DNA from 3 places in the Streptomyces sp. NPDC003027 genome. Region 1 is predicted to be linked to each of the others. Evidence: predicted binding sites of a transcription regulator. Region 1 holds the regulator's gene; each other region holds the start of a gene.
The links. The regulator HrcA, encoded in region 1, represses chaperone genes, less so after heat shock. The targets are predictions, from matches to a motif close to TTNGCACTCNGNNNNNCNGAGTGCNAA.
Positions count from the first base shown of each region.

Region 2: the regulator HrcA is predicted to act here: its motif matches at 2,706-2,732, upstream of groES (co-chaperone GroES).
Region 3: the regulator HrcA is predicted to act here: its motif matches at 1,388-1,414, upstream of groL (chaperonin GroEL).

Region 1 is NZ_JBSFTU010000001.1:100,775-108,435, forward strand. Features, by position in the region: gene ACWDX6_RS00440 (AMP-dependent synthetase/ligase) at 1-1,378, shown strand, start outside; gene hemW (radical SAM family heme chaperone HemW) at 1,469-2,701, shown strand; gene ACWDX6_RS00450 (DUF3097 domain-containing protein) at 2,740-3,543, opposite strand; gene ACWDX6_RS00455 (MBL fold metallo-hydrolase) at 3,554-4,273, opposite strand; gene hrcA (heat-inducible transcriptional repressor HrcA) at 4,434-5,450, shown strand; gene dnaJ (molecular chaperone DnaJ) at 5,451-6,590, shown strand; gene ACWDX6_RS00470 (nitronate monooxygenase) at 6,692-7,661, shown strand, end outside.
Region 2 is NZ_JBSFTU010000020.1:93,476-101,136, forward strand. Features, by position in the region: gene ACWDX6_RS16860 (RNA polymerase sigma factor) at 1-325, shown strand, start outside; gene ACWDX6_RS16865 (class I SAM-dependent methyltransferase) at 395-1,567, opposite strand; gene ACWDX6_RS16870 (polysaccharide deacetylase family protein) at 1,675-2,637, shown strand; gene groES (co-chaperone GroES) at 2,877-3,185, shown strand; gene groL (chaperonin GroEL) at 3,329-4,957, shown strand; gene ACWDX6_RS16885 (ester cyclase) at 5,064-5,762, opposite strand; gene ACWDX6_RS16890 (hypothetical protein) at 5,840-7,661, shown strand, end outside.
Region 3 is NZ_JBSFTU010000011.1:113,004-120,664, forward strand. Features, by position in the region: gene thrC (threonine synthase) at 1-376, shown strand, start outside; gene ACWDX6_RS11435 (MoaD/ThiS family protein) at 402-680, shown strand; gene ACWDX6_RS11440 (cold-shock protein) at 1,065-1,268, shown strand; gene groL (chaperonin GroEL) at 1,579-3,207, shown strand; gene ACWDX6_RS11450 (hypothetical protein) at 3,289-4,935, opposite strand; gene ACWDX6_RS11455 (hypothetical protein) at 4,925-6,568, opposite strand; gene ACWDX6_RS11460 (SRPBCC family protein) at 6,779-7,246, shown strand; gene ACWDX6_RS11465 (deoxyxylulose-5-phosphate synthase) at 7,323-7,661, opposite strand, start outside.

The DNA of each region.
Region 1 (7,661 bases):
CGCCGACCTGGAGGCGCGCGGCAAGGCGTACCTGGAGAAGAACCCCGACGCGGTCAAGGAGCGCGTCGCGGCCATCACCTCCGGCCAGCTCGCCACCCTCATCTACACCTCGGGCACCACCGGCCGCCCCAAGGGCGTCCGCCTCCCGCACGACAACTGGTCGTACATGGCCAAGGCCATCGCCGCGACCGGCCTGGTCACCGAGGACGACGTCCAGTACCTGTGGCTGCCGCTCGCCCACGTCTTCGGCAAGGTGCTGACTTCCGGCCAGATCGAGGTCGGCCACGTCACCGCCGTCGACGGCCGCGTCGACAAGATCATCGAGAACCTTCCGGTGGTCCAGCCGACCTACATGGCAGCCGTGCCCCGCATCTTCGAGAAGGTCTACAACGGAGTCGCCGCCAAGGCCCGGGCCGGCGGCGGCGCCAAGTACAAGATCTTCCAGTGGGCGGCGGGCGTCGCCCGTGAGTACGCCAAGGTCACCCAGGACAACTTCCGGCGCACCGGCACCGCCTCGGCCCCCTTCGGCCTCACCGCCAAGCACAAGGTCGCCGACGCGCTCGTCTACTCCAAGCTCCGCGAGGCGTTCGGCGGCCGGCTGCGCGCCGCCGTCTCCGGCTCCGCCGCCCTCTCGCCCGAGATCGGCTACTTCTTCGCCGGTGCCGGCATCCACATCCTGGAGGGGTACGGCCTGACGGAGACCAGCGCGGCCTCCTTCGTCAACCCGGGCGAGGCGTACCGCACCGGCACCGTCGGCAAGCCGCTCCCCGGCTGCGAGGTCCGCATCGCCGACGACGGCGAGATCCTGCTGCGCGGCCCCGGTGTCATGGAGGGCTACCACGGCCTGCCCGAGAAGACGGCCGAGGTCCTGGAGTCCGACGGCTGGTTCCACACCGGCGACATCGGCGAGCTCTCGGCCGACGGCTACCTCCGCATCACCGACCGCAAGAAGGACCTGATCAAGACCTCGGGCGGCAAGTACATCGCCCCCGCCGAGGTCGAGGGGCAGTTCAAGGCCGTCTGCCCGTTCGTCTCCAACATCCTCGTGCACGGCGCCGACCGGAACTACTGCACGGCGCTGATCGCGCTCGACGAGCCCACCATCCTCGGCTGGGCCGCCGACAACGGCCTGGCGGGCAGGTCCTACGCCGAGGTCGTCGCCTCCCCGCAGGTCGAGAAGTTGATCCAGGGGTACGTCGACCGCCTCAACGAGGGGCTCCAGCGCTGGCAGACGATCAAGAAGTTCCGTCTCCTGCCGCGCGACCTCGACATCGAGCACGGCGAGCTGACCCCGTCCCTGAAGCTCAAGCGGCCGGTGGTCGAGCGGACGTACAAGCACCTGATCGACGAGATGTACGCCGGCGCGCGCGAGGCGTGACGGACGCGGGCGCGCGGGGCGTGCGGCGCCGCGCGGCCGGGTTTTCCACAGGCAGGACGGTCACCTCGGGCGGTACGGGACAATGGGCTCATGCCTTCCGTACTGCCCGATGGTGAGCCCATGCCCGAGACCGGGGCGCTGCCCGCGCACGCCCTGGAAGGGGCGGCCGAGCGGCCCCTCGGGTTCTATCTGCACGTGCCGTACTGCGCGACGCGCTGCGGCTACTGCGACTTCAACACGTACACCGCCAGCGAGCTGCGCGGCAGCGGAGGCGTGCTCGCCTCCCGGGACAACTACGCCGAGCAGGTGGCCGAGGAGATCCGGCTCGCCCGGAAGGTGCTCGGCGACGACCCCAGGCCGGTGCGGACCGTGTTCGTGGGCGGCGGGACACCGACCCTGCTCGCCGCCGGGGATCTCGTACGGATGCTGGCGGCGGTGCGGGACGAGTTCGGGCTCGCGGACGACGCCGAGGTGACGACGGAGGCGAACCCGGAGTCGGTGGACCCGGCGTACCTGGCGGAGCTGCGGGCGGGCGGGTTCAACCGGATCTCGTTCGGGATGCAGAGCGCGCGGCAGCACGTCCTGAAGGTCCTGGACCGCACGCACACGCCGGGGCGCCCCGAGGCCTGCGTGGCGGAGGCCCGGGCTGCGGGCTTCGAACACGTCAACCTCGACCTGATCTACGGCACGCCGGGGGAGTCCGACGACGACTGGCGGGCCTCGCTCGACGCGGCGATCGGCGCCGGCCCCGACCATGTCAGCGCGTACGCGCTGATCGTGGAGGAGGGGACGCAGCTGGCACGGCGGATCAGGCGGGGCGAGGTGCCGATGACCGACGACGACGTGCACGCGGACCGGTATCTGATCGCCGACTCGGTCTTCGCGGAGGCCGGCTTCGAGTGGTACGAGGTGTCGAACTGGGCCACCACGGAGGCCGGGCGCTGCCTGCACAACGAGCTGTACTGGCGCGGCGCCGACTGGTGGGGCGCCGGGCCGGGGGCACACAGCCACGTGGGTGGTGTGCGCTGGTGGAACGTGAAGCATCCGGGGGCGTACGCGGCGGCGCTGGCGTCGGGGAGGTCGCCGGGCGCGGGGCGGGAGATCCTCTCGGCGGAGGACCGGCGCGTGGAGCGGGTGCTCCTCGAACTCCGGCTCCGCGAGGGCTGCCCGCTGGACCTCCTGCGCCCGGAGGGCCTCTCCGCGTCGCTGCGCGCCCGCGACGAGGGGCTCCTCGACCCGGCCGCGTACGCGTCGGGGCGCGCGGTCCTGACGCTCCGGGGGCGTCTGCTGGCGGACGCGGTGGTGAGGGACCTGGTGGACTAGCGGACGCCTGCCCGGGGTCGCCGGGAGCGCGTGGACTCCTACGGGGCCGTGACGAAGTCGATCAGCTCCTCCACCCGGCCCAGCAGGGCCGGCTCCAGGTCCTTGTAGGAGTGCACCTTCGACAGGATGTGCTGCCAGGCCGCGCCCGTGTTCTCCGGCCAGCCCAGTGCGCGGCAGACGCCCGTCTTCCAGTCCTGGCCGCGCGGGACGGCCGGCCAGGCCGGGATGCCCACGGAGGACGGCTTCACCGCCTCCCACACGTCGATGTAGGGATGGCCGACGATCAGGACGTCCGGAGAGGAGATCCGGGACGCGATGCGGGACTCCTTCGACCCCTCCACCAGGTGGTCCACCAGCACACCGAGCCGCGCGTCCGGCGCCGGGGCGAAGTCGGCCACGATGGACGGCAGGTCGTCGATGCCCTCCAGGTACTCCACCACGACACCCTCGATGCGCAGGTCGTCGCCCCAGACCCGCTCCACCAGCTCGGCGTCGTGGCGGCCCTCCACATAGATGCGGCCCGCTCGGGCGACCCGGGCCCGCGCGCCCGGGACCGCGATCGAGCCCGAGGCCGTACGGGCGGGGCGGGAGGGCGCCGCCGCCACCGGACGGACCAGGGTCACCACACGGCCCTCCAGGAGGAAGCCACGCGGCTCCATCGGGAAGACCCGGTGCTTGCCGAATCGGTCCTCCAGGGTCACCGTGCCCGCCTCACAGCGGATCACCGCCCCGCAGAAGCCCGTCGAGACCTCCTCCACCACGAGGTCGGCGTCCGCCGGGACCTCCGGCACCGGGGCCGGCTTCTTCCAAGGGGGCGTCAGGTCCGGGTTGTAGCTGCGCATTCGCGCGAGGTTATGACACTCCGAAGCGCCGTGCCAGCTCTTCCCGCTGCGCCCGTACGAACGTGGCGTCGACGACCGCCCCGTGACCCGGCACGTACACCGCGTCCTCGCCGCCCAGGGCCACCAGCCGGTCGAGCGCCGCCGGCCAGTGCGTGCCGATCGCCTCCGGACCGGCCTGCGGCTCCCCGGACTCCTCGACCAGGTCGCCGCAGAAGACGACCTCCGGGGCGCCGGGTACGAGAAGCACCAGGTCGTGCCCCGTGTGACCGGGACCCACATTGGCGAGGAGCACCTGCCGGCCGCCCAGCTCCAGCGTCCACTCGCCGGACACCGTGTGGCGCGGCGCCACCAGCACGTCGGTCGCCTCCGTCGCGGCGGCCTCGTCGACCCCGTGCTGTACTGCGTCCGTCCGCAGCGCGTGCCGCTCCCGGCGCATCAGCTCGTCGACGCCCACCGCGCCGTACACCTCCGCAGCCGAGAACGCCGCCGTACCCAGCACATGGTCGAAGTGCGGATGGCTCAGTGCGATGTGCGTCACCTTGCGGCCGGTCATCGCCTCCACCTGCGTCCGCAGCTCGGCGCCCTCGCGGAGCGTGGAGCCCGTGTCGTACAAGAGCACCGCCCTCTCCCCGAGCACCAGTCCCACCGTGGCGTCCCAGCCGGGCAGTCGCCGCCGCCCGACCCCGTCCGCGAGCCGCTCCCAGCCGAACTCTTCCCAACCGACATCCATGCGGCGACGCTATCCGCTGAGGCGGGGGGCAGGAGTGCGTCGCCGCCGCCTTGCCAGGAACGACGACCACCGCCGTACACTGGCCGGGGGTTTCCTGGCACTCGAACAGGGCGAGTGCCAAACACGGAGCAACCGGAACGACAGCTGGAGGTGTGCGCCCATGCTCAGCGAACGCAGACTCGAGGTGCTGCGCGCCATCGTCCAGGACTATGTGGGGACGGAGGAGCCCGTGGGCTCCAAGGCGCTCACGGAGCGTCACAAGCTCGGCGTCTCGCCCGCCACCGTTCGCAACGACATGGCCGTCCTCGAGGACGAGGGCTACATCGCCCAGCCCCACACCAGCGCCGGACGTATCCCGACCGACAAGGGCTACCGCCTCTTCGTCGACCGGCTGGCCGGTGTCAAGCCGCTGTCGACGCCCGAGCGGCGGGCCATCCACAACTTCCTCGACGGTGCCGTGGACCTCGACGATGTCGTCGGGCGTACGGTCCGGCTGCTCGCGCAGCTGACCCGCCAGGTCGCCGTCGTGCAGTACCCGTCGCTGACCCGCTCGACGGTCCGCCACGTGGAGCTGCTCTCGCTGGCCCCCGCCCGGCTGATGCTCGTCCTGATCACGGACACCGGCCGGGTCGAACAGCGGATGATCGACTGCCCGGCGCCGTTCGGCGAGACCTCGCTGGCGGATCTGCGGGCCCGGCTGAACAGCCGGGTCGTCGGCCGCCGTTTCGCGGACGTGCCCCAGCTGGTGCAGGATCTGCCGGAGTCCTTCGAGGCGGAGGACCGCGGCACGGTCTCGACGGTTCTCGCGACCCTGCTGGAAACCCTGGTGGAAGAGCACGAGGAACGGCTGATGATCGGCGGCACCGCCAATCTCACCCGCTTCGGGCACGACTTCCCCCTCACGATCAGGCCCGTCCTGGAGGCTCTGGAGGAGCAGGTCGTGCTCCTCAAGCTGCTCGGCGAGGCCAAGGACTCGGGCATGACCGTACGGATCGGGCACGAGAACGCCCACGAGGGACTCACCTCCACGTCCGTCGTCGCGGTCGGCTACGGTTCGGGCGACGAGGCAGTCGCCAAACTCGGCGTGGTCGGACCGACCCGCATGGACTACCCCGGAACGATGGGAGCGGTACGCGCAGTGGCACGTTACGTCGGACAGATCCTGGCGGAGTCGTAAGTGGCCACGGACTACTACGCCGTACTCGGCGTGCGCCGCGACGCGTCCCAGGACGAGATCAAGAAGGCATTCCGGCGGCTCGCCCGCGAGCTGCACCCGGATGTGAATCCCGATCCGAAGACGCAGGAGCGGTTCAAGGAGATCAACGCCGCCTACGAGGTGTTGTCGGACCCGCAGAAGAAGCAGGTCTACGACCTCGGCGGCGACCCGCTCTCGGCCTCCGGCGGTGCCGGCGGTGCCGGTGGCTTCGGCCAGGGCGGCTTCGGGAACTTCTCGGACATCATGGACGCGTTCTTCGGTACGGCCTCGCAGCGCGGGCCGCGCTCGCGGACGCGCCGCGGCCAGGACGCGATGATCCGGCTGGAGATCGACCTCAACGAGGCCGCGTTCGGTACGACGAAGGACATCCAGGTCGACACGGCGGTCGTCTGCACGACCTGCTCCGGCGAGGGCGCCGCGCCCGGCACCTCCGCGCAGACCTGTGACATGTGCCGCGGCCGCGGTGAGGTGTCGCAGGTGACGCGGTCCTTCCTGGGCCAGGTCATGACCTCCCGTCCCTGCCCCCAGTGCCAGGGCTTCGGAACCGTCGTCCCGACCCCGTGCCCCGAGTGCGCGGGCGACGGCCGGGTCCGCTCGCGTCGCACGCTGACCGTGAAGATCCCGGCCGGTGTCGACAACGGCACCCGCATCCAGCTCGCCGGCGAGGGCGAGGTCGGCCCGGGCGGAGGCCCGGCGGGCGACCTGTACGTCGAGATCCACGAAGTCCCGCACGAGACCTTCCAGCGACGGGGCGACGACCTGCACTGCACGGTCACGATCCCGATGACCGCGGGCGCGCTCGGCACCAAGGTGCCGTTGCAGACGCTCGACGGCATCGAGGAGGTCGACATCCGTCCGGGCACGCAGTCGGGCCAGTCGATCCCGCTGCACGGGCGCGGCATCACGCATCTGCGCGGTGGCGGGCGCGGCGACCTGATCGTGCACGTCGAGGTCATGACGCCGTCGAAGCTGGACCCCGAGCAGGAGCGCCTGCTGCGGGAGCTGGCGAAGCTGCGCGGCGAGGAGCGGCCGACGGGCCAGTTCCAGCCGGGTCAGCAGGGCCTGTTCTCCCGCCTCAAGGACGCGTTCAACGGGCGGTAGACACCGGCCCGCCGAAGCCCGTACGGGGGCGCCCTCCGCCGAGCGCGGAGGGCGCCCTCCGGCGTTTCGGGCGCGGTACCCGCTCATGACACGATGCCTGCATGTCCACCGCACTGAACGATCTCTCCCGGTACCCGATCGTGCAGGCCCCCATGGCGGGTGGCGCCTCCTGTCCGCAGCTGGTCGGAGCCGTCTGCGAGGCCGGAGGCCTCGGCTTCCTGGCCGGCGGCTACAAGACCGCCGGCGGCATGTACCAGGAGATCAAACAGGTCCGCGGGCTGACCGGGCAGCCCTTCGGCGTCAACCTCTTCATGCCGCAGAGCGGGCAGCCCGCCGACCCCGCCGCCGTCGAGATGTACGGTCACCAGCTCGCCGGCGAGGCCACCTGGTACGACACCGCCCTCGGCGACGCCGACAGCGGACGCGACGACGCCTTCGACGCCAAGGTCGCCATCCTGCTGGAGGACCCGGTCCCCGTCGTCTCCTTCACCTTCGGCTGCCCCGGCCGCGACACCCTCGAAGCCTTCGCCCGCGCCGGTACGTTCACCGTCGTCACCGTCAATTCCGCCGAGGAGGCCCGGGCCGCCCAGCGGGCCGGGGCCGACGCCGTCTGCGCCCAGGGCGTGGAGGCGGGCGGGCACCAGGGGACCCATCGCGACGACCCGGAGGCCGGCGACGGGACCGGGCTCCTGACGCTGGTCACCCAGGTCCGGGAGGCCGTGCGGCTGCCGATCGTCGCGACCGGCGGACTCATGCGCGGGGCGCAGATCGCCGCCGTGCTCGCCGCGGGGGCCGACGCCGCCCAGCTCGGCACCGCGTTCCTCGTGTGCCCCGAATCGGGCGCGCACGCGCTGCACAAGCGGGCCATGACCGACCCCCTCTTCGTCCGCACCGAGCTCACCCGGGCCTTCTCCGGGCGCCCGGCGCGCGGCCTCGTCAACCGCTTCATGCGCGAGCACGGCCCCTACGCCCCCGCCGGATATCCCGAGATCCACCACCTCACGGCCCCCCTGCGCAAGGCCGCCGCCGCCGCGGGCGACGCGCAGGGCATGGCCCTGTGGGCCGGCCAGG
Region 2 (7,661 bases), on a different contig from region 1:
CTGGCGGACGATTGCCGCGCTGTACGCCCGGCTGGCCTCCCTCGCGCCCTCGCCGGTCGTCGAACTGAACCGCGCGGTCGCCGTGTCGATGGCCGAGGGCCCACCGGCCGGTCTGGCGATCGTCGACGCGCTGGCCGGCGAACCGGCCCTGGCGCACTACCACTTGCTCCCGAGTGTCCGGGGAGACCTGCTGGCCCGGCTGGGGCGCACGGCCGAGGCCCGGGCCGAGTTCCAGCGGGCGGCCTCGCTCACCCGCAACGAACGGGAGCGGGAACTGCTCCTGGACCGGTCCCGGAGGGTGGGGCGGGCGCCGCGGGCCCGGTAGACGGCCACCCGGCTCCGGTCGCGCACCCGAGCGGTTCCGGGAACGGCTCGTCGTGGAGGGGCGGGCCGGTCAACGCGCCGGCCGGCCGACCAGCATCGTCGGGGCGCCCGCGACACGGGTGAGGAAGACCGTGGCGGAGTGCGGGCCCTTCGGCTTGATCCTGCGGCGCAGCTCCTCGGGCTCGACGGCCGAGCCGCGCTTCTTCACCGTCAGGGTGCCCACCTCGCGCTCGCGCAGCAGCGCCTTCAGCTTCTTGAGGTTGAAGGGCAGCCGGTCGGTGATCTCGTACGCGGTGGCGTAGGGGGTGGGGGTGAGCGCGTCCGCCGTGATGTAGGCGATCGTCTCGTCGATCAGGCCGCCGTCCAGCGCCTCGGCGACCTCGGCGACCAGGTGGGCGCGGATGACGGCGCCGTCCGGCTCGTAGAGGTAGCGGCCGACCGGGCGGACGGCGGGATCGGGCAGGCCCCGGCCGGTCAGGCCGGCGCCGGAGGGCAGGAGGGTGGCGCGGACGGTGCCGGGGGACGTGCCGAACCACAGCACCGCCTCCTTCACATCGCCGCCGTCCGAGATCCACTCCGCCTCCGCGTCCTCGGGGACGGCCTCGTGCGGCACGCCGGGGGCGATCTTCAGCGCCGCGTGCGGGGCCCGGCGCGCGGCCTCGATCGCCCAGGAGAGCGGCGGGGAGTACGCCTCGGGGTCGAAGATCCGGCCGCGTCCACCGCGCCGCGCCGGGTCGACGAAGACCGCGTCGTAGGGGGCCGCGTCGATCTCCGTGACGTCCGCGAGGCGGACCTCGATCAGCCCGTCGAGCCCGAGCGCGGCGGCGTTCGCGCGGGCGGCCTCGACGGTCAGCGGGTCGTGGTCCACGGCGAGGACCGAGATCCCGGCCCGGGCGAAGGCGATGGCGTCCCCGCCGATGCCGCAGCACAGATCGGCGACCGACCGGACGCCGAGCTCCTTGAAGCGGCGGGCCCGGTAGGCCGCGACGGCCGCCCGGGTGGACTGCTCCACGCCGTGGGGCGTGAAGTACATCCGGTACGCGTCGTCCGCGCCGAACTTCGCCACCGCGCGCTGCCGGAGCCTGGCCTGCCCGACCGCCGCCGTGACCAGCTCGGCCGAGTGGTCCCGGCGCAGCCGGGAGACGACGGCCAGCTCCTGGGCGGGGTCGTGGTCGCGCAGGGCGGCGAGCAGGGTCTGGCCCTCGGGGGCGAGCAGGGCGGTGAAGGCGGCGAGGTCGGTCACCGCCCCATTGTGGTGCCTGGCCGCCGGTGGGCCGGCCGGGGGATGGTGCGCGTGGCGCGGCGGTGTCGCGGGGGCGGAGGAGCTCGGCGCTGACAGGATGCGGCGCCATGCAGCTAGTACGACAAACAGAAGAAATGGGTCTCCGGTGCGGAACCTCCCGGGGCGTGCGCCGGTCGCGGAGGGCGGTGGCCGCGGCGCTGCTCGTCGCCGCCCTCGCCTCGGCCTGCGGGGCGCCCTCGGACGGCTCCGCCGGCGGTCCGGGCGCCCCGGGCGGTCCCGCCCCCGGCGGGCCCCAGGGGCAGCCGCAGGGCGCGTCCGCCGCCCTCAACGCGTACGTCGAGAAGGTCCGCAAGCAGCGGGCGGCCCGGGTGCTCGCCGCCAGGAAGTGGGGGCTCGACCGGCCGCCGCTGGAAGCTCCCGCCCCGCCCGCCGTCAAGCCGAGGGTCACCACCCGCAAGGGGTTCGAGACCGGCGGCGAAAACCTGCCGCCCGTCTTCACCACCGTGCCGACCAAGGAGAAGGTCGTCTTCCTGACGATCGACGACGGCGCGGAGAAGGACCCCGAGCTCCTGCGGATGATGAGCGAGCTGCGGATCCCGTACAGCGCCTTCCTCAGCGACTACCTGGTCAAGGAGGACTACGGCTACTTCAAGAAGATGCAGGACGCCGGCGTCTCCCTGCACAACCACACCCTCAACCACCGGTACATGCCCGGGCTCTCCTACGCGTCGCAGAAGCGGGAGATCTGCGGGATGCAGGACACGATCCAGAAGCGGTACGGCAAGCGGCCGCCGCTCTTCCGGCCGCCGTACGGGAACTACAACGAGGACACGCTGCGCGCGGCCAAGGCGTGCGGAGTGAAGGCGGTACCGCTGTGGGCATCGGAGGCCTTCCCGGACCGGATGGAGTGGCGTGAGTGGGACCGGGACCTGCACCCCGGCGACATCGTCCTCACCCACTTCCGGGGCAAGCAGGACTGGAAGGGGTCGATGCCGGACATGATCCGTCGGGTGATGAGCACGATCACGGCCAAGGGCTACGCCGTCGCCAGGCTGGAGGACTACGTGTGACACGGGCCCCGCCGGCCGGCCGGACCGGTCTGGCGGGGAGCGTTCCGGAACCGCCACGCGGGACTGAATTGGCACTCCGCTTGACCGAGTGCTAACCGCGGTCATAGTCTCGGCTCTGGCACTCCCCACCGGAGAGTGCCAACACAGCGACGGGCAGGTCCGGCACCCGCGACGACGGATCCACCTGGTCGCCACCTCAGACAGTTGACCCCGAGATCTCCGAAGGGGGAGGTCGGATCGTGACGACCACCAGCTCCAAGGTTGCCATCAAGCCGCTCGAGGACCGCATTGTGGTCCAGCCGCTCGACGCCGAGCAGACCACCGCCTCTGGCCTGGTCATCCCGGACACCGCCAAGGAGAAGCCCCAGGAGGGCGTCGTCCTGGCCGTGGGCCCGGGCCGCTTCGAGAACGGCGAGCGCCTGCCGCTCGACGTGAAGACCGGCGACATCGTGCTGTACAGCAAGTACGGCGGCACCGAGGTGAAGTACAGCGGCGAGGAGTACCTCGTCCTCTCGGCTCGCGACGTTCTCGCGATCGTCGAGAAGTAGTCCGGGATCCGGGGTCGCCCCCGGACACCGCTTCACCGAAGTCAGATGCATTGAGCTGCGCCCCTAGACCCCGCACTGGGCGTCCGGGGGCGCGGTTCGTTTCACCAGTTTCACCACGAAATCCGAGAGGGCTGAATCGCTCCATGGCGAAGATCCTGAAGTTCGACGAGGACGCCCGTCGCGCCCTTGAGCGCGGCGTCAACAAGCTCGCCGACACGGTGAAGGTGACGATCGGCCCCAAGGGCCGCAACGTCGTCATCGACAAGAAGTTCGGCGCCCCCACCATCACCAACGACGGTGTCACGATCGCCCGCGAGGTCGAGCTCGACGACCCGTACGAGAACCTCGGCGCCCAGCTGGTGAAGGAGGTGGCGACCAAGACCAACGACATCGCTGGTGACGGCACCACCACCGCCACCGTGCTCGCCCAGGCCCTGGTCCGCGAGGGTCTGCGCAACGTCGCCGCCGGCGCCTCCCCGGCCGCCCTGAAGAAGGGCATCGACGCCGCCGTCAAGGCCGTCTCCGAGGAGCTGCTCGCCACCGCGCGCCCGATCGACGACAAGTCGGACATCGCCGCCGTGGCCGCCCTCTCCGCGCAGGACCAGCAGGTCGGCGAGCTCATCGCCGAGGCGATGGACAAGGTCGGCAAGGACGGTGTCATCACCGTCGAGGAGTCCAACACCTTCGGCCTGGAGCTCGACTTCACCGAGGGCATGGCCTTCGACAAGGGCTACCTGTCCCCGTACATGGTCACCGACCAGGAGCGTATGGAGGCCGTCCTCGACGACCCGTACATCCTGATCCACCAGGGCAAGATCTCCTCGATCCAGGACCTGCTGCCGCTCCTGGAGAAGGTCATCCAGGCCGGCTCCAGCAAGCCGCTGCTGATCATCGCCGAGGACGTCGAGGGCGAGGCCCTGTCGACCCTGGTCGTGAACAAGATCCGTGGCACCTTCAACGCCGTCGCCGTCAAGGCTCCCGGCTTCGGTGACCGCCGCAAGGCGATGCTCGGCGACATGGCCACCCTCACCGGTGCCACCGTCATCGCCGAGGAGGTCGGCCTCAAGCTCGACCAGGCCGGCCTGGACGTGCTGGGCACCGCCCGCCGCGTCACCGTCACCAAGGACGCCACCACCATCGTCGACGGTGCCGGCAACTCCGAGGACATCGCGGGCCGCGTCAACCAGATCAAGGCCGAGATCGAGTCCACGGACTCCGACTGGGACCGCGAGAAGCTCCAGGAGCGCCTCGCGAAGCTGGCCGGCGGCGTGTGCGTGATCAAGGTCGGCGCCGCCACCGAGGTGGAGCTCAAGGAGCGCAAGCACCGTCTGGAGGACGCCATCTCCGCGACCCGCGCCGCGGTCGAGGAGGGCATCATCTCCGGTGGTGGCTCCGCTCTGGTCCACGCCGTCAAGATCCTCGAGGGCAACCTCGGCAAGGAGGGCGACGAGGCCACCGGTGTCGCCGTCGTCCGCCGCGCCGCCGTCGAGCCGCTGCGCTGGATCGCCGAGAACGCCGGCCTCGAGGGCTACGTCATCACCTCCAAGGTGGCGGAGCTCGACAAGGGCCAGGGCTTCAACGCCGCGACCGGCGAGTACGGCGACCTGATCAAGGCCGGCGTCATCGACCCGGTGAAGGTCACCCGCTCCGCGCTGGAGAACGCCGCCTCGATCGCCTCCCTGCTGCTCACGACCGAGACCCTGGTCGTCGAGAAGAAGGAAGAGGAGTCGGCGGACGCGGGCCACGGCCACGGTCACGGCCACTCGCACTGAGGCCCACCCGGTCGCTCGCACAGCTGATCACCGAGGCCCGGTGCCCCCGACGGGGGGCGCCGGGCCTCGGCCTTTCCCGTCGCTCGGACCTCCACGGTCCCGTCGCTCAGACCTCCACGGCGCCGAGCTGCCCCATCAGCCCGAGCAGGTCGTACTGCCACCACCCCTCGACGATCTTGCCGTCCTCACGGAACCGGTGGACCACCGTCCCGGACATCGAGACCTCCTTGCCGGTCGCCTCGATCCCCATGAAGTCGCCGGTGTGCGTGGCGTTCCAGGTCCAACGGGTGCAGACCCGGTCACCCTCCGCGATCTGGTCCTCGACGGTGAACCGGAACCGGAAGCCGCCCCGCCACTCGTCCAGCTCCCGCCGGACCGCGTCCATGCCGATGACGTCCTGCGGATTGGCGGGATCGTGGTCGTGGTAGTCCTCGTCGAAGATTTCGTCGAGTGGTGGCAGCCCGCCGTCGGCCGAGGCCAGCTCGAAGAACCGCCGGGCCGTCGTCTTGTACAGCTGCTCGTCGCGGACGACGTCCAGATCGGTGAACGTCGGCATCTCGTCGCAGAGCGCGACCATCTCCCGGAAGATCCGGTCGGTCTCGGGGAGCTGCGAGTTCGTCATCGCCACGTCGTAGGAGGGGAACTCGACGATCTCCACCAGGTGGGAGGCGTCGGAGCGGTCCTTGCCGATGATGCTGTGGGTGGCGGTGCGCTTGCCCTTGGTCTGTTCGACCCACTTGTCCATGAGCCGGTTCATGTCGTCGAGCCGGCTGGTCTTGCAATCGATGATCTGTACGAATGTCATGACGCCTCCCGGACCGGGTGGGACACCTCCATTTTAGGCGCGGAGAGCCGTCGGACCCGTCTGGCAGCATGGCCGCCATGCAGCAGGCACGGGGGAAGCAGTCGGTCGCGGTCGGGGGCGACGCGGGGGTCGTCGTCACCGGGGACCACAACCAGGTCGTGACGGCGCCGCCGGTGCGGTCGGCGTACTGGGAACAGGTGCGCCGGATCGTTCCCCCGGTACTCGTCGACCGCGAGCGGGAGTTGGCGTCGCTCGCCGCCTTCTGCCTGGCCGACTCCGGCCCGTCGTACGTCTGGTGGCGTGCGGAGGCATGGGCGGGCAAGACGGCCCTGATGGCGTGGTTCGCGCTCAACCCGCCGCCCGGGGTGCGGATCGTCCCCTTCTTCATCACGGCACGCTGGGGCGCGCAGAACGACGTGGTCGCGTACGTCGACGTCGTCCTGGAACAACTCGCCGAGCTGGCGGGCGAGGGCATCCCGGCCCACCTGACGGCCTCGACCCGCGAGGCCCATCTGCTCCGTCTGTACGGGGAGGCGTCCCGCGCCTGCGCCGAGCGGGGCGAGCGCCTGGTCCTGCTGGTCGACGGCCTGGACGAGGACCGGGGCGTGACCACGGGCCCGGACGCGCACTCGATCGCGAGCCTGCTGCCCCCGTCGCTGCCGACGATCGTCTCCGGCCGCCTCAACCCGCCCGTCCCGGTCGACGTCCCCGCCGGCCACCCGCTGCGCGACCCCGCGATCGTACGGACCCTGGTGCCCTCCCCGTCCGCCCGCGCGATCCGCGCCGAGGCGGAGCGCGAACTGAAACGCCTCCTGGAGGCGGGCGGCCTGGAGCACGACATCCTCGCCCTGCTCACCGCGGCCGGGGGCGGTCTGACGGCCGAGGACCTGGCGGAGCTGACGGACGCGGTGCCCTACCGCGTGCGGGACGTCCTGCGCACGGGGCCGGGCCGGACGTTCGCCATGCGCGCGGACGTGTACCTCCTCGCCCACGAGGAACTCCAGGCCCAGGCCGTGGAGATGCTGGGCCGGCGCGAACTGGACCGGTGCCGGCGGACGCTCCATGGGTGGGCGGAGAAGTGGCAGGCGCGCGGCTGGCCCGAGGAGACCCCGGAGTACCTGCTGCGCGGATACTTCCCGATGCTCCGTGCGGCGGCAGACGTGGAGCGGATGGTGGGGTGCGCGCTGGATCCCGTACGCCATGACCGGCTGCTGGAGGCCACCGGCGGCGACATCGCGGCGCTGGACGAGGTGCGGCTGGCGGAGGAGGCGTTCGCCGGGGCGGGCGTGCCGGATCTCGTGGACCTGGTGCGCCTGGTGATCCGGCGGGAGGAGCTGGTGGAGCGGAACGACCGCATCCCGAGGACGCTGCCCTGGGCCTGGGCGGCGCTCGGCAGGACCGGCCGCGCCGAGGCCCTCGCCCGGAGCATCCCGAGCCTGGACTGGCGGGCGCTGGCGCTCGTCGACGTCGCGGCGGAGCTGACCGCCCGGGGTGGCGCGGACGAGGCGCTGCGGATCCTGGAGGACGCCGAGGCGGCGGCCCGCCGGTACTCCGATTCCTTCGGCGGCGAACGCGACACGACTCTGGCGGAGGTGAGCCGGGCCTGGGCCGGAGCGGGTCTCCTCGACCGCGCGCAGGACGTCGCACGGGCGGTGGACGATCCGTATGTACGGGCGCGGCTGCTGCCCGAACTGGCGCATGCCTGGGCGCGGCAGGGGGAGGAGGCCCGGGCCCTGGCGCTGTGTCTGCCCGAAGCGGACGACCGGGTCCGGGCCCTGGGCCTCGCCGCCGTGGCGCGCGCCCGCGCCGCCGCGGGGGACGCGGCGGGGGCGGTCCGGTCGGCGGGGAGCGAGGACGCCGGGGCGGAGAGCCTGGTCCTCGCGGTCGTCTCGGCGGAGC
Region 3 (7,661 bases), on a different contig from region 1:
CGTCGTACGGCCCCAGAAGCCGGACACCATCGCCAAGTCCCTCGCCATCGGCAACCCGGCCGACGGCCCGTACGTCCTCGACATCGCCCGCCGCACCGGCGGCGCCGTGGAGGACGTGAACGACGAGCAGGTCGTCGAGGCGATCAAGATTCTGGCCCGCACCGAGGGCATCTTCGCCGAGACGGCGGGCGGGGTCACGGTCGGCGTGACGAAGAAGCTGATCGAGGCCGGTCTCATCGACCCGTCGCTGACCACGGTCGTGCTCAACACGGGCGACGGCCTCAAGACCCTGGACGCGGTGGCCGACACCTCGCAGGCGACCGCCACCATCCGCCCGAGCCTGGACGCGTTCCGCGACGCCGGCCTGGCCCACTGAGCCGACTGAGAGACTGGAGAACCCGATGAGCGTCAAGGTCCGCATCCCCACCATCCTCCGTACGTACACGGGCGGCCGGGCCGAGGTCCCGGCGGAGGGCGCGACCCTCTCCGAGGTCATCGCCGACCTGGAGAAGAACCACGCGGGCATCGCGGCCCGCGTCCTGGACGACCAGGGCAAGCTCCGCCGCTTCGTGAACGTCTACGTGAACGACGACGACGTCCGCTTCGAGCAGGGCCTGGAGACGGCGACGCCGGACGGTGCGGGCGTGTCGATCATCCCGGCCGTCGCCGGCGGCTGCTGACGCACCGCGATTCCCCGAATTGCCCTCTCCGCCAGAAACGGAGGGGGCAATTCTGCATGGTTGAGCACGGTAGAGTTGGGGAAGGCCCCTCCGCTGCTCATGCCGGACGCATATGAGAATGCGTCGACGCGCGACAAGAAGCAGCCAAAGTGTTCGAGTGTTGTGTACCTTCTGTGCACTTTGACGGGCCCGACTTGCCCCGGAATTCAGTGAAACCTCCCTTATCCTCCTTTCCGGCGTGCCCAGAATTCTCGTCCGATTGACCTGTTGCAGAGGGCAGTTGGGCAGATACATTCAGCCGCGGTCGACGCGTTCCGGCGCAGGGTCTGACCCGGGTCCGCGAAGTGCGGTCCCGCGCAAGGGCCAGTAATAGGGGAGTTAGGCATGGCTCAGGGCACCGTCAAGTGGTTCAACGCGGAGAAGGGGTACGGCTTCATCGCGGTCGACGGTGGTGCGGATGTTTTCGTCCACTACAGCGCGATCCAGATGGACGGTTACCGCACCCTTGAAGAGGGTCAGCGAGTCGAGTTCGAGATCTCGCAGGGCCAGAAGGGTCCGCAGGCGGACATGGTCAAGCTCGCCGTCTGAGCACGGCGCGATCGGCCACCACGTACGCACTCACGCCGAGGGGTCCGCATCCTGACCGGGATGCGGGCCCCTCGTGCGTTCCCGGACGGCTCGCGGGGCCTCCCGATCTGTGGGAGGCGCTTGCACTCTCCTAGGGCGAGTGCTAATCATTGGCGTTAGCACTCTGAAGGTGAGAGTGCTTACGAGGATCGGGCAGACGAGGCCCGCGGCCAGGTGGGGCAAGGAACCGCCGGGTACGCAGGCCGTCCGTCGCGGGCGTCGGCGCGGTCCTGGAGCGTTATCCACCCCATGTCCGGGAGGACCACTTCACATGGCCAAGATCATCGCGTTCGACGAGGAGGCACGGCGCGGTCTCGAGCGCGGGATGAACCAGCTCGCCGACGCCGTCAAGGTCACCCTTGGCCCCAAGGGCCGGAACGTCGTCCTCGAGAAGAAGTGGGGCGCCCCCACGATCACCAACGATGGTGTGTCCATCGCCAAGGAGATCGAGCTCGAGGACCCGTACGAGAAGATCGGCGCCGAGCTGGTCAAGGAAGTCGCCAAGAAGACGGACGACGTCGCCGGTGACGGTACGACCACCGCGACCGTCCTCGCCCAGGCGCTCGTCCGCGAGGGCCTGCGCAACGTGGCGGCCGGCGCCAACCCGATGGCTCTGAAGCGCGGCATCGAGAAGGCCGTCGAGGCCGTCTCCGCCGCCCTGCTGGAGCAGGCGAAGGATGTCGAGACCAAGGAGCAGATCGCCTCCACGGCCTCCATCTCCGCCGCCGACACCCAGATCGGCGAGCTCATCGCCGAGGCGATGGACAAGGTCGGCAAGGAAGGCGTCATCACCGTCGAGGAGTCCCAGACCTTCGGTCTGGAGCTGGAGCTCACCGAGGGTATGCGCTTCGACAAGGGCTACATCTCGGCGTACTTCGCCACCGACATGGAGCGTATGGAGGCGTCCCTGGACGACCCGTACATCCTGATCGTCAACTCCAAGATCTCTTCCGTGAAGGACCTGCTCCCGCTCCTGGAGAAGGTCATGCAGTCGGGCAAGCCGCTGCTGATCATCGCCGAGGACGTCGAGGGCGAGGCCCTGTCGACCCTGGTCGTCAACAAGATCCGCGGCACCTTCAAGTCCGTCGCCGTCAAGGCTCCGGGCTTCGGCGACCGTCGTAAGGCCATGCTGAACGACATCGCCATCCTCACGGGCGGCACGGTCGTCTCCGAGGAGGTCGGTCTCAAGCTCGAGAACGCCGGCCTGGACCTGCTGGGCCGCGCCCGCAAGGTCGTCATCACCAAGGACGAGACCACGATCGTGGACGGCGCGGGCGAGAGCGACCAGGTCGCCGGCCGCGTCAACCAGATCCGCGCCGAGATCGAGAACTCGGACAGCGACTACGACCGCGAGAAGCTGCAGGAGCGCCTGGCGAAGCTCGCCGGCGGTGTTGCGGTCATCAAGGCCGGTGCCGCGACCGAGGTCGAGCTCAAGGAGCGCAAGCACCGCATCGAGGACGCCGTCCGCAACGCGAAGGCGGCCGTCGAAGAGGGCATCGTCGCCGGTGGTGGCGTGGCCCTGCTCCAGGCCTCCTCGGTCTTCGAGAAGCTCGAGGGCGACCTCACGGGCGACGAGGCCACCGGTGCCGCGATCGTGAAGCTGGCCCTTGAGGCCCCGCTGAAGCAGATCGCCGTCAACGCCGGCCTCGAGGGCGGCGTCGTGGCGGAGAAGGTCCGCAACCTGCCCGTCGGCCACGGCCTCAACGCCGCGACCAACGAGTACGTCGACCTCATCGCCGAGGGCATCATCGACCCGGCGAAGGTGACGCGTTCCGCGCTGCAGAACGCGGCCTCCATCGCCGCGCTGTTCCTGACCACCGAGGCCGTCATCGCCGACAAGCCGGAGAAGGCCTCCGCGGCCGCTCCGGGCGGCATGCCGGGCGGTGACATGGACTTCTGATCCCGCGAGGATCAGCGGTTCTGCCGGACGCCGAAGGGCGGCACCCCCACCGGGGGTGCCGCCCTTCAGTCGTACGGAGGGTCAGCGCACGTCGACGTAGTCGCCCGTGCCCGTCGCCTGGAAGTGCGTGCCGTCGGCCGCGTAGAACAGCGTGTACACGCCGTCCCCCGTCGCCGTGTGCTTCAGGGCGACGCCGCCGTTCGCCGCCGTGCTGCCCTTGGCGACCGTGATCCACTTCGAGGAGCCCTTGGCCCGGAACCGAAGCTGCACCTGCTGCGACGCCAGCGGCTTCCAGCCGGCCACGTCCTGCTGGAGCGTGCCCGTCACGGTCACCGTCGCGCCCTTGCGGACCGGCTCCGGGGAGGCGTTGACGTTCAGCACCCGGGTCGGCGTCCGGACGATGTGGAACGTCCTGCTCACGGACTCCGCGTAGTAATCGGTGGTGAGGTGCCGCAGCCGGAACCAGCCGCCCTTGTTCCACGCGCTGATGCCGAACGAAGCCCGGACGTCGGAGTAGAAGCTCGTCGAGGCGACCTTGCTCCAGCCGGTCCGCCCGTCGGGCGACTGCTCGAGAACGACCGTCTGGTTGGACGAGGTGGACGACCACCGCTCGTACGGGGAGCGGAACTCGCCCCACACCATCAGCCGCGCGTCGGGCGCCAGGGAGTAGCCCATCACGGTGGTGCGCGAGTCCTTCGGCAGGGCGAGGGGGCCGCCCGCGGTGAACCACTCCTGGAAGAGGTCGGCCTTCCGCACCCACCAGCCGCTGCCGTCCCCCACCGGGGCGGCGACGAACTGGACGGTGAACCGTCCGTCGGCGTCGGTGCGCACGGTCTTCGGCAGCCCGTTGCCCACCCCCGCCTGCACCGGCTCGTCGGCCAGCGGGGCGCCGGCGTTCTCCGGGTCGGTGAGCCGGCCGGTGAGGGTGACGGTCTCGCCGCTCAGCGCGCGCGTCCTGTCGGCGCTCGCGGTCAGCGTCATCCGCTTGGTCCGCGCCGAGCTCCACGCGTGGTAGATCGCGGTGCCGTGCACCTCGGCGCTGTCCTCGCTGTACGAGGCGTTGATCGACTCGTACTCCCGGGTGGCCGGGACCGGCTCGCCGGTGAAGCCGCCGGTGTCGGCGGTGGTCGCGGAGCCGATCGGGCCCCCCTGCTCGCCGGTGCGCTGGTACGCGACCGTACGGCCGGTCAGCGGCACGCGGTCGCCGGAGCCGGGCTGGATGCCGAGCAGGCGGCCCTTGGGGCGCAGGTTCTTGTCGGACCAGCTCGGGGTTCCGACGCCGAAGCTCTCGAAGGACGGCCGCAGCGTGAAGTCGAGCGTGCCGGCGTCGGCGCGGACCACCGTGTTGCCCGCCGAGTCCGTCGCCGTCACGTCGATGGCGTACTTGCCGAGCGCCGGGACGGACCCGCCGTCCTCGGTGAGCTTGAGGGTGGCGTCCGCGGGCAGGGCGAAGGTGCCCCGGCTCGACGGGTTCTCCACCAGCGCCGGAATCTCGGCGAGGACGGTGTTGCCGTGGCGGACCTTGGCGGATACCGAGGCGACGGCGGCCTGCGGCGCGTCCGTCCACGCGGTCACCCGGAAGGTGCCGCGCTGCTCGGCGTCGGTGACGGCCCGGCCGATGCCCACGGTCGCGGGGACCGGCTCCTCGGCGAGGGCGGGGGTCACCGTGACGCCCAGGGTGAGCGCGGTGACCAGGCAGACGGCCGAGCGGCGGAGGTCAGAGCGCATCGACATAGATCGTCCTCGACTCGCTGTAGAAGTAACCGGACTTGGACTGGAGGAACAGCGCCCAGGTGCCGTCGCCGTAGTTGACGTTGCTGGTGGAGAAGGAGCCGGACGAGTTGGTCGCGATGTCCTTCTTCGCCCAGTACCAGTTGGGGTCGCCCTTGGGCTTGAAGACCAGCGTCAGCTTGGCGCCCGGCATGGCCTTCCAGACGCCGTTCACCTTCTGCTGCACGAGACCCTTGACGGTCATCTGCGTGTTGGTGCGCGGCCGCGAGGGGCTGATGCTGACGTTGACGATCCGGGTGGGGTTGCGGGCGAGCCGGACCGGGTCGCTCGTCTTGGTGACGAAACGGTCCGTCTCCGGGTGGTAGATCCGGTAGAGCGCGCTCGTGTGGCCCCACACCGTGAAGGAGTACTGGCAGGAGCTGTTGACGGGGGCGGACTTCATCTGGCCCCAGGTGCGCCCGTTGTCGAGCGAGACCTGGAGGGCGACCCAGTCGGGCTTCACGTCGCAGTACGTCGAGCTGCCCAGCCGTCCGGCCGCGGTGAGCCGGCCGAACTCGTCCAGCGCCATGCGCCGCTCGGTGTACGAGAAGTCCTTCGGCACCGCGATCGGCGTCACGTCGTAGACCCGGTCGTGGGCCGTGGCCCAGTACACCGAGGGGCGCAGCGTCGTGTAGACGCCGGTCGTCGTGGTCTGGACGCGGGCCGCGTACTGGAAGGAGCCGTCCGCCACCGAGTCGGCGCCGCCGATCGCCGCGGGCAGGGTGCTCTCCCAGGAGACCGGCTGGGTGCCGGTGGAGACCACCGGGGCGCCGGCGAAGGGCTGCCAGCCGTCCTCGGTCAGGCGCTCCACGCGGCCCGTCACGCGCACGTCGGTGCCCGCGTGGACGCGGTACTTGGAGGTGTCGGCGGTGATCCGGTACGCCAGCTTCTCGGCGGCCACGGCGGGCACCGGGCGCGGCTCGTCCGGGTCGACGCCGGCTGAGGGCTCGACGACCGCCGTACCGCCGGTGATCTCGGCGTCCGGGGTGAAGGGCAGCGAGAAGCGGCCGTCCGCCGCGGTGGTGGCGCGCGCCGTGCTGGTGAGCGTCGACGCGGAGAGCGGGCCGCGCAGGTTCAGCGTGACCTTGACCGGGGTGCCCTCGGCGGCGGGAGTGCGCTCACCGGTCGCCGGGTTCCAGGTCGTGGCCGTGCCGGACAGGACGACGCCGCGCTGGTCGAAGCTGGTGGTCGTGCGGTCGAAGGCGACCGCGCCGACACCGGTGTGCAGCTTGTAGCCGAAGGTGCCGCCGGTCCAGCGCTCCACGACGCCGTTGGGCAGGCGGTAGTCCACGGCGACGGGGTAGTCGCCGAGGGCGGTGCCCTCCGGGAGCCGCAGCGGCGCGTCGGTCGTCCAGGAGGTGGCGGCGGACCAGGTCAGCTCGTCGGTCGTGGCGAGGACGGCGGCGTCCGGGGCGCTGGAGGCGAGGACGCTCACCTTCACCCAGAGGGCGCTGCTCGGCAGCCCGACGGTCAGCCGGCCGTCGTCCAGGGTGCTGGTGTGGCTGACGGTGGCGGCGTACGCGGACGGCGCCGCGACGACGGCGGGCAGGGCGACGCCTGCCGAGAGTACGAAGACGGTCGCCGCACGCACGAGGGCATGCGGCAACGTGCGCTTGGAGCGCAGCAAAGGGGACCCCCCACAGGTCGGAAGGCGGCGCGTTGATCGACGCGGCGCGTGGCAGCACCATAGCGCTTGTGTGTTGAACACGTTCACTCGCTTGATGGCTGTGCCGGTGTGATCATGATAAGAGGAGGGCGTCCGAGAGTCCTCCGATTTCGGCCGGGAGACGGGAGCGATCCCATGATCACGTTGCTGACGACACCATCGGAGCGGGAACTCGTCATCACCCGCACCTTCGACGCCCCGCCGGAACGCGTCTGGGAAGCCTGGACCCGCCCCGAACACGTCCGCCACTGGTACGGCGTGGCCGCGATGACCACGACCGTCTGCGACATCGACCTCCGGGTCGGGGGAACCTGGCGCTGGGGCCAGACGTCGCCCGACGGCCAGGACATCGTGTTCTCGGGAACGTACGAGGAGATCATCCCGAACGAACGCCTCGTCTACACCGAGCACTTCGAACTCATGCCGGGCCCGCCGATCCACGTCACCCTGACCTTCGACGCCACCCCGCACGGGGGCACGGCGCTGACGAGCACCTCGCTCTGGCCGTCGACCGAGGTCCGGGACCAGGCACTGGCGACGGGGATGGAGGCGGGGGTGAGGGAGGAGTACGACCGCCTGGCGGAGTACCTCCGGACGATGTGAGCGGCGGCGGGGGTCGGTTCAGCCGACATACCTTCCGTAGAAGAGCGCTCGAATCTCGAAGCTTGAGCTTCGGGCCTCAGCCGCGGGGAAGCTCGCGCCTCACGAGCGCCTTCGCGAAGGGTTCCCCGGATCGCCGGGCGTACGTCATCCGCTCCCGCACCTCGCTGAGCGAGCGGGGCCGGTAACCGGGCCCGCCGCAGCAGCTCTTGTGGAACCGGACGCCTGCGTTCAGTAGCACCGAGAGCGTGCGCCAGGCGGCGGTGTCCCTGCGCTTGGGCGGGGCGAAAGCGGAGCCGACATGGATCAGCGTCCGCGAGCAGCGCGGGCAGCGCCGCGTGTCGTGGGCGCGGTCGTAGGGCTGCTTGTACGAGGCCCGGCAGGGCAGGCAGACGTACGAGGTCCTGGAGCGGGAGCC